2 linked regions of the Labrenzia sp. PHM005 genome follow. The protein of the gene in region 1 interacts with the protein of each later gene in a pairwise test. Links are inferred from orthologs where the notes say so. Each region holds a gene or a part of one and is shown in the gene's direction. Other genes may lie near its edges.

Region 1 (5,913 bases):
GTCTTCGGAAAGTTGTTTTTTGTAATCCAGAACAGCCTGTTTCAGGCCTGACGGCAGATCGCCTCGGTTCCGGCGGTCAAATTCGGCACGCTGTTCTGCATCCGCATCATTGAAGCGCTTCTGCCAGTCTTTATGAGCCTGTGCGGAGCGCAGGCCAGCGATGCGCCAGGCATCGAGAATGTCGCTCGGAACTTCGAACGGCTCATGCGGCCAGTTCAGCGCATCGCGGGTGCCGGTGATCTCTTCTGCGCCGAGGGGGGCGCCGTGAACCTTTGCTGTGCCGGCCTTTGTCGGAGCGCCAAACCCGATGGTGGTTTTGGCCGCGATCATGGTCGGCTTGTCGCTTTCCTGCGCCTGGCGGATTGCAGAGGCAATGGCATCGGGGTCGTGACCATCGATGCTGATGGTGTTCCAGCCGGAAGCTTCGAAACGGGCAATCTGATTGGTCGAGTCGGTGATGCTAACAGCGCCATCAATGGAGATACCGTTGTCGTCCCAGATCACGATTAGCTTGTTTAGCTTCAAGTGGCCTGCCATCGACAAGGCTTCCTGGCTGATGCCTTCCATGAGGCAGCCGTCGCCCGCAAGAACATAGGTGAAGTGATTGACGAGGTCTTTGCCGAAACGCTCTTCTTGGAGGCGCTCTGCGATTGCCATGCCGACTGCGTTGCCGAGGCCCTGACCCAGCGGGCCGGTGGTTGTTTCGATGCCGGCGCCGTGGCCGTATTCCGGGTGGCCGGCAGTTTTTGCGCCCAGCTGGCGGAAGTTCTGCAACTCTTCGATCGGGAAGTCTTCATAGCCGAGCAGGTAAAGCAGGCTATAAAGCAGCATGGATCCGTGACCGGCGGACAGGACAAAACGGTCGCGGTCGGCCCAGTTCGGGGCGGTCGGATCGAATTTCAGAAATTCAGTGAACAGGACTGTGGCGATATCGGCCGCGCCCATTGGCAGTCCCGGGTGTCCGGATTTGGCCTTTTCAACGGCATCAATGGCAAGAAAGCGGATTGCATTTGCCATGCGCTGGTGTTTTTCAAGATCGCTCATCTTTGTCCCGTCGCTTGCGTTAGTGCTCCTGGCGCCAGCGTGGACCGTCCGGCGCGGAGAATGGTGTGGTGCGTTGCTTTAAAAAGATAACTGTCGTCAGTTTCGATCAGGCGCCAGACAAATATCAGGAACCGGCAGCGAGTCAATAAAGCGCTGACAGGGTTGTGAGGGAATAAATTCCGCATTCAGGGGTTATTGAATTGAGGAAATTAACAATGGTCCCATTGACGGAAAGAATATGCTGCACCTAATCTCGGCATCCGGTAACAGATTTACCTTTTTTGATTTGTCAGGTTGCCAAGGAAAGCGTGAAACCCGCAAGTTGTTTGCGGGCACATCATTTTTTGTGCGAAATAGCTATGCTGAATGTTGGTCTCTTTAAGGGGCTGGGTTCAGCCGCCACGATGGGGAATTGGGGTAACGCTTTATATGGCGGATGTCGATTGCATGGAAAAGACCAGCCTGGCCGATGCCGTAAAGCGCCTTGAAAATGCCTTAGGTCAACTGGAAACTGCGGTTCAACGCCGTTTGGATTCGGATCGCTCTCTCAATTCTTTGCAAGATGATTTGCAACGGATGGGTGAAGACCGGTCCCAATTGGCTGCCACTTTGGATGAGAGTGAGGCGAAGGCTTCTCGTCTGGAAGAGGCAAACAAGGATGTATCCCGCCGTCTGGTTACAGCGATGGAAACGATCCGCAGTGTTTTGGATGCACACGGAGGCTGATGGCACTTGGCCCAGATAAGCGTGACCATAAATGGCAAGTCGTTCCGGATGGCTTGCGACGATGGTGAAGAGCAGCGCCTGGAAGGCCTTGCGGCCCGTTTCGATGGCTGGATCGGAGAACTGAAGTCGGCATTTGGTGAGATCGGCGATCAACGCCTCACGGTCATGGCCGGGATCATGGCAACCGATCAGCTTTCCGAGCTGGAGCGGAAGGTGACGCGCCTGGAACAGGAACTGGCTGCGGCAAAAGACCAAGAAGCGGCGGCCGTCAACAACATGAGCCAGCACGAGGAAGATCTTTCCAGGGCGGTGAATACAGCCGCGGCACGGATTGAAAGCCTTGCTGAGGGCCTGAACAAAAGCCTGCGCAGCAATTCTGATTGACGGCGGCTTTTAAACATGTCCCCGTTTCGTTTGGGAACAAGAATATGCCGCTCTGGTAATTGCGCGGCGTTGTCTCTATATGCGGTAATCGTGGCTGCCCGATTTGTCAGGATATTTATCCCCGGGGCCTTACGCATTCCTTAGGGAGCTGTCCCTGCGCTGGGCCGTGGTCCGTTGCATACGGCGCCCACCTACTTTGTAGGTTCTCCGGGATTGCAGATCCAACGGTCGGGCGGCTACGCTGCTTGAGGACACTGCCTCAAGCCGGGTCACGCAAAAACACATGACATAAGACACCGATGACGACCCAGACTTCCCTCGCTCACGAAAAAGATCAGCTCCGAAAAGAGGCTCTTGCACGCCGTAAGGCCATGCCGGAAGTTGATCGGATCGAAAAAAGCCTGGCGCTTGCTGAGCATGGTTCCGGCCTGCCGATACCCCCTGGTGCTGTGGTTGCAGGATTTTGGCCAATCCGGGATGAAATTGACCCACGTCCGCTGATGGATCAATTACGTCAGGCGGGCCATCCCTTGTGTCTGCCCGTAGTCGCCGAGCCGCACCTGAAGTTCAGGAGACTGGAACGTGGCGCTGAAATGGAGCCGGCTGGGTTCGGCACTATGGCGCCAGGTTCTGAAGCTGAAGAGCTGCGGCCTGACGTTCTCTTGATGCCGCTGGCTGGTTTTGACAAGCATGGCAACCGGATCGGTTACGGAAAAGGCCATTACGATACTGCGATTGCTGCGTTGGAGAAGACCGGGCCGGTGGTGTGCATTGGCCTTGCTTTTGGCGTTCAAGAAGTTGACCTTGTCCCGGCCGAAGGACATGACAAAGCTTTGGCAGGCATTTTAACGGAAGACGGATACAGATCCTTCCGGTAAACCGGTGCCGGATTTGAAGTAGGCGTTCTGCGAGGTTTTATGCGTATTCTTTTTCTGGGGGATTTGGTCGGCCGGGTTGGCCGCACGGCGGTCATTGAGCAGCTGCCGGGCCTGGTGGAAGAACAGCAGCTGGATTTCGTGATTGTAAATGGCGAGAATTCCGCCTCCGGGTTCGGGATTACCGAAGCGATCTTGCAGGACGTTCTGGATGCAGGTGCAGATGTCGTCACCACGGGCAACCATGTTTGGGACCAGCGCGACACGCTGGTTTACATCGAACGGCAGGACCGGTTGCTGCGCCCGGTGAACTATCCGAAAGGTACTCCAGGGCGTGGTGCGCATCTTTATACCGCCCGCAATGGTGCCCAAGTCATGGTCGCCAACGTCATGGGCCGGGTCTATATGGACGCGCTCGACGATCCGTTTGCAGCGATGGACAAGGTGGTCAATGACTGTCCGCTGGGTCAGGTGGCGGATGCCATAATCGTTGATGTTCATGCAGAAGCGACCAGCGAAAAACAGGCGATGGGCCATTTTCTCGATGGCCGGGTAAGCCTCGTGGTTGGCACACATACGCATGTTCCGACGGCGGATCATCAGATCCTGGAGAATGGTACAGCCTACCTGTCAGATGCTGGCATGTGCGGTGCTTATGACAGTGTGCTGGGCATGGACAAGGAAGAGCCGGTCAATCGCTTCCAGCGTAAGATCCCTGGCTCAAGATTTACGCCAGCAACGGGTCCAGCCACCATTTGCGGCGTTGCGATTGAAACCGATGACCGCACGGGACTGGCGGAAAAAGTTGCCCCGCTTAGAATTGGCGGGCGTCTGGAGCCAGTGCTGCCGTCCTTCTGGACAGCTGATTGAGAGGTATCTATCTCCGCAATTTCCGGAACTGGATTTTCAGCGTCAACTTGCCTATAAGCGGGCGAGTTTTCTAATAAGCAATCCGACTGAGAGCCGAGAAGAGCCATGGCAGGCCATTCAAAATTCAAGAACATCATGCACCGCAAGGGACGTCAGGATGCCGTCCGCTCCAAGATGTTCTCCAAACTGTCCAAGGAAATCACCGTTGCCGCAAAAATGGGCGACCCGGATCCAGATTCCAATCCGCGTCTGCGTTTGGCGGTCAATAACGCCAAAGCCCAGTCCATGCCGAAGGACAACATCCAGCGGGCGATCAACAAGTCCCAGGCTGGTGATGCCGAAACATATGACGAGATCCGTTACGAGGGTTATGGTCCGGCGGGTGTCGCTGTTGTTGTTGAAGCCTTGACCGACAACCGCAACCGGTCCGCATCCAACATCCGGTCCTACTTCACAAAATGTGGCGGTTCACTTGGTGAAACCGGCTCGGTGTCCTTCATGTTCGACCGGGTTGGCGAGATCATCTACAAGCCGGAAGCTGGCGAAGCCGATGCCGTTCTGGAAGCGGCCATCGAAGCGGGTGCAGAAGACGTGCAGTCCGATGAAAACGGTCACACGATCTATACGGCCTTCGAAGATCTGAACGATGTCGGCAAGGCGCTTGAAGACGCGCTCGGTGAAGCCGACTCCACCAAGATCATCTGGAAGCCGCAGAACCTGACACCGGTCGATGCGGACAAGGCCCAGACGCTGATGAAACTGATCGACATGCTGGAAGATGATGATGACGTTCAAAACGTCTACACCAACTTCGATGTCGATGAAGAGACCATGGCACAGCTGGCCTCCTAAGAAGTCTCTAGTCACAGTCTGATCAACCCCGGCTTGGCCGGGGTTTTTCTTTTGGGAAATGCAATGCGCGAAATCTATGAACTTACCCAGCTTGACGGCAAATCATTGCAAGAACGGACGTTGAAACTGTCTGAAGAGTCAGGCGAACTGGCCCAAGCTGTATTGACCGTTACCAAAGCGCCCGGCAGCACCTACAAGAACCATTCCTTGGCAGATGTCCGCGAGGAAGCCGCAGACGCTGCAATTGTCGCGCTTAGTATTCTAGCGCAAACCTGTTCGTCTGAAGCTGAGTTTTCAGCGGAATTGGACCGGTTGATGGGTGCTAAGTGTGCCAAATGGAAATCTGTGCTCTCGCAAGGTTGATTGAAATTCCATTCATCCGGCGATGCTCTGTTCCAAAAACGATTGTCATCTGCTTCCAGAGTGTGAACTATCAAGTGAACACGAATGGGGAGAGAACAGATGTCTTGGTTGCCGACCTTGCTGACAGAAACGCCAGAAGATGGTTATGAGCTTGCGATCAAGCTCTCGCGGATGGCGGTCAAAAAAACTCAGCCTGATGACGCGGCGCGTGAAAAAATGCGCGCTGATTATGCGTTTAACGCCGACAGTCTAACGAATGTCTCTCAAGTCGTTGCGACCAATTTTCAGACCATTGCCCAAGCCAACAATTATTGGCGCGATTGATATGCTTTGATCACTGCCGTAAAACCGGATCAAGTGCGGGCAAACTTGCGAGAGCAGCGAGAGCAATCAATAGATTTGCGATCCAGCGGTAGAGACGCTGATCAGCCTTTTTGAATGCTCTGGAGCCTAGAAACAGCGAAATCCCATAGACCGGAACGGCGACAACAAGTAGGCGGCCGACTTCGAGCGTGAAAAACCCGTTCAGGATGTAAGCGATGAAGGTGCCGATGCTTGCCAGCGGAAAAAACAGGATAAGGTTTGCCCGGATAACCTCAGCACTATGATTGCTGGACAGCCAGAAGGCTGCGACTGGCGGCGCTGAAACTTGTGAAACACCGCCAAGAATACCGGAGACCGCTCCGACACCAAAGGAGACGGGTCTTGTCGGTTGTCGCTGATACCGCCAGCCGGAAACAACAAGCGCCAGCATCACGACGACGACAAAGCTGATGATCCAGCGCAACGCGAGCACATC
Region 2 (3,758 bases), 2.8 Mb from region 1 along the record:
GGCTGCTACGCGAAACAGATGATCCTGTCACTCACGTGCTCGAAGCTGCTGGTTTTTTAACCCGCTCGAACTTCTATAAGGAATTTCAAAAGCGGTATGAGCTTTCCCCGGGCGCTTACCGGAAGAAGCACCAAGCTGCGGCCTAGTCCGCGTTTGCGATTTCGTCCAAATAAAGTTCAGCAAAGGCACCGAGCAATTCATGGCACAGTGTGACAGAGCGATCGTTTGCATCCCAATAGGCGTTTGACCCGCCGCAGGACGTTGTCCGGAATGTGATCTGTTCCGGCAGCTTGAAGTATGTATCCAGGTCTTCGGCCACCTGTTCCAGGATCTCAGCTTCTTTCATAAACAAGACGACACTCTCAAGGCCTTCAGAAGCTGGTTCATGAGAAACCGTAACCTTGCCTCCTGGCTCGTCGCTGTCACTCGTGTGCGGATCTGTCACTTCCCGCCAGGAATCGGATGTCTGTGCATAGTCGTAAGCACAGCTCTCGATCCGCTCATCCGGCATTTCAAGATCGCGGGCAATATCTGCGAAGGTTTCTTCGTCGGCGCCGACCATCAGGCACAGGATCCGGTACCCGCGCTGTTCATCAAGATCGTGTTCGCCATAAAAGACCAGATCGTTTTCTTCATCTGAGGAGACGAGAAACCAGCCGATCATGGCATTGATCAACAAAAGGTCCCGGTCGTCCGTTTCATCGGATAGCATGACGATGGTTGCCAGATTGTCGACCGCGTCTTCTTCCTGACCCAAAACCGGAATGCGGAATTCGGAAATCAGCATATGTCCGGCTTCGTGGTACGTGGCGAAAAGCGCATTGCCACCGACAAAGACAAGCAAGTTTTCCAGTTCTTCTGAAGAAAGTTCAGCCAGGCGCTCATCCATGGAAAGTCTGTGATCGGCTTTTCCGTCCGCCATCGCGGCAAAGGGAAAAGTGGTTGCGAAAAATCCAAGGCAAACAAAGGCGAGCAAGTTGCGGAGCTGGTTGGCAAAATTGGGCGAAGGGAGGCGCATTCAACAAGCCTTGTTTACAAGTTCACGTACAGTTCAAAAACCAGATTAGGCGGCAATTCGGGTCATTGCCAGCGGCGAAGTCATCCGTCCTTCTGCCATCGACATGAAAATGTCATGGCCCGCCCCCCTTGCAGGCAGGGCAAGGCCCCGTTATTAAGGCCGCGAAATTTCTCAAAAAGACCATAGGACACGGCGGACTTGGCCGGTCCCACCCTCTAGTTCAAGAAAGACGATGAAATGGCGATTGAACGCACGTTTTCCATGATCAAGCCGGACGCCACCAAGCGGAACCTGACCGGTGCCATCATCAAAAAATTCGAAGATGCCGGCCTGCGCGTCGTAGCCTCCAAGCGCGTATGGATGTCCATCCGTGAAGCGGAAGCCTTCTATGCCGTTCACAAAGAGCGTCCGTTCTTCGGCGAACTGACCGAATTCATGTCCTCCGGCCCGACCGTTGTTCAGGTTCTGGAAGGTGAAAACGCGATTGCGAAAAACCGTGAAGTCATGGGCGCCACCAACCCGGCCGACGCTGACGAAGGCACCATCCGTAAGGAATTCGCCCTGTCCATCGGCGAAAACTCCGTTCACGGCTCCGACGCTCCGGAAACCGCTGCAGAAGAAATCGCCTTCTGGTTCTCCGGCACCGAGCTGGTCGGCTAATTTTCTTTAGCTGAGTTTTTTGAGAAGGGCTGGCACCTGAAAAGGTGCTGGCCCTTTTTGCGTTTGGCGCTCCTGTTACCGTCGATGACCGTTTGTGCAACTCTAGCCCCGGATGTCACCCCGGGTGCAGCGGAGCGGAAACCCGGGGCCCACTCATTTCCAGAGCCGAAGGATAGAAAGCAGAGCTTTGGCGAATAATGCGGCGAGCAGGCACCTGCTCGGCGCTGCGGTTGGCCGGGGTGATACTTGAGTTCGGTGCAACGGCAGCGGACAGAAATGTACCACTCGGCCAAAATCACCTGTCCATGTTGCCCCGTGCCGCCCCGGACCTGATCCGGTGCCTGTTTCGTTTGTGGTCCCGGCTCAAGGCCGGGACGGTACTGAGAGCGCAGGGACACGGATGCGCTTGGTCCGTACACTGAAGTCATCCCGCCCCGCGCAGCGGAAATGTGCGGGAGCTTGCCCCGGACTTGAGCCGGGGATCCATTCCACGTTTCACCGCGCCGAAAGCGTTTTTCGGGGTCAAGCCGAGCTGCAATGAATGAGTTCCAATCCCTAGACGCTGGAAATGAGTGGATCCCCGCACGTTGGCGGGGATGACTTCCAGAGTTCGCTGGAGCACGGAGCGGCAGTACTTTGTTTTCCGTGGGTATTTTCGCAGGCTGCTACCGTTTGTTACACGCAGAAACATTTTAAGACGCCTTGGCGACAGCATTCCTTTGACAGGGCGGCCATATAAGACATGTCTTGGGCGAAAGACATGGGAGAACTGAAATGCGCACAACGGCATTTCTCATTTGCGCATTGGCGGTAACGCCCGCCGGTGCACATGACAGCGCGTCACCGATTTCCGGTGAAGAAGACCTGGAACACAGTCATTTCGGCGAAGATATTCTGCACCTGCTGGTACCCGAAGCAGAGGCGTCCGCTAACATCACGGTAGACGGCAACAAGCGGCGGATCCGCGCCAATGGCTATCCGATCAAGTCGCCGGGCAGTTTTCCGAACCGCAACAATCCGCATCGCATCTCCAAAAAGAACTACAATTTGAAAGTGCCGCTGGCCCCACGCAAAAACGGTCGTGCAACCAACGCCCAAGGGTCTGTCTTCGGCATTGCTCTCAACGGCGTTGTTATGGATCCGGGAACCGCCGAATACTGGCAAAACAACCGGCGGTCCGGCTGGAACTATGAGGCCATGGGCGGGGCCTGCAAATTGGGTTTGGACAAATACAATGCCCATGTTCAGCCCGATGGCACCTATCATTATCACGGCATTCCGACCGGTGTTTTGGCCTCGGAAGGTGGACGGTCCGTACCGGCGCTGATTGGTTATGCCGCCGACGGGTTTCCAATTTACGGCCCCTATGGCTATTCCAATCCGCAAAAGAAATCCGGCATCAAAAAGCTGAAAAGCAGCTACCGGATCAAGTCAGGAACACGGCCGAGCGGGCCGGGCGGACGCTACAACGGCAAATTCACCCAGGACTGGGCCTATGTGCGCGGCGCCGGGGATTTGGACCAGTGCAACGGCCGCTTTGCTGTTACTCCGGAATACCCCAAAGGCACCTATCATTATGTGCTGACAGATCAGTTTCCCTATATTCCGCGCTGCTGGATGGGCTCGCCGGACAGCAGTTTTAAGCGGCTGAAGCGCCGGGCGGATGTAGATGCCGGTGAGGCCGAAGCCCAATTTGCGGCCTTGGCAGAGGAAACGGACACGTCCGCGCAAACCATCGACTTTACTGCCTTTTCTGACAACAGCGACACCGCGTTGACGCTCATTCAGGCGCAGGGCGGGCACAGGCCCCGGTTCCTTCAAGGCGGTCACCGTCCACCGCCGCCAGGCGCTGGGCCCCGTCAAGGGCAACGCCGCCAGGGCGGCCGCGGGCCTTGCAGTGGCAGCTGAATAAAGCAACAAGAGTGCGTGGCGGCACGCACTCTTTTCCATTCTTGGAATGTGCCTGCGTCCAATACTTTGGGGATTAGGGGCAAATTGATGAAACGGAAAATCTTGCTGGCGTTCGTTGTTGGGGTGCTGGCTGCACCACATGCATGGGCAGCAGACGAAGCTGGCGCCA

The links. Proteins that work in one complex are often made in the same cells at the same time.
Region 2: the proteins of FJ695_RS07590 (region 1) and ndk interact in binary tests that used the Escherichia coli proteins (3 or more experiments, as listed by UniProt). The link is inferred for Labrenzia sp. PHM005 from one-to-one orthologs.

Annotation. Positions count from the first base shown.
Region 1 is NZ_CP041191.1:1,660,983-1,666,895, forward strand. Bases 1,378-4,242 are described here. They hold FJ695_RS07590 (5-formyltetrahydrofolate cyclo-ligase), read left to right. Parts: upstream 1,378-2,453; coding sequence 2,454-3,032; downstream 3,033-4,242. Other genes in these bases: FJ695_RS07575 (DUF4164 domain-containing protein), read left to right, coding at 1,492-1,770; FJ695_RS07580 (cell division protein ZapA), read left to right, coding at 1,777-2,154; FJ695_RS07595 (TIGR00282 family metallophosphoesterase), read left to right, coding at 3,072-3,899; FJ695_RS07600 (YebC/PmpR family DNA-binding transcriptional regulator), read left to right, coding at 4,005-4,242. In the rest of the region: tkt (transketolase), read right to left, coding at 1-1,044; more of FJ695_RS07600, read left to right, coding at 4,243-4,751; FJ695_RS07605 (MazG-like family protein), read left to right, coding at 4,815-5,114; FJ695_RS07610 (hexameric tyrosine-coordinated heme protein), read left to right, coding at 5,214-5,438; FJ695_RS07615 (sulfite exporter TauE/SafE family protein), read right to left, coding at 5,449-5,913. UniProt on the Escherichia coli protein: Involved in the removal of 5-formyltetrahydrofolate.
Region 2 is NZ_CP041191.1:4,508,710-4,512,467, reverse strand. Bases 1-2,966 are described here. They hold ndk (nucleoside-diphosphate kinase), read left to right. Parts: upstream 1-1,255; coding sequence 1,256-1,678; downstream 1,679-2,966. Other genes in these bases: FJ695_RS20370 (YHYH protein), read left to right, coding at 2,453-2,966; FJ695_RS20380 (DUF4344 domain-containing metallopeptidase), read right to left, coding at 143-1,018; FJ695_RS20385 (AraC family transcriptional regulator), read left to right, coding at 1-146. In the rest of the region: more of FJ695_RS20370, read left to right, coding at 2,967-3,586; FJ695_RS20365 (EF-hand domain-containing protein), read left to right, coding at 3,677-3,758. UniProt on the Escherichia coli protein: Major role in the synthesis of nucleoside triphosphates other than ATP. The ATP gamma phosphate is transferred to the NDP beta phosphate via a ping-pong mechanism, using a phosphorylated active-site intermediate.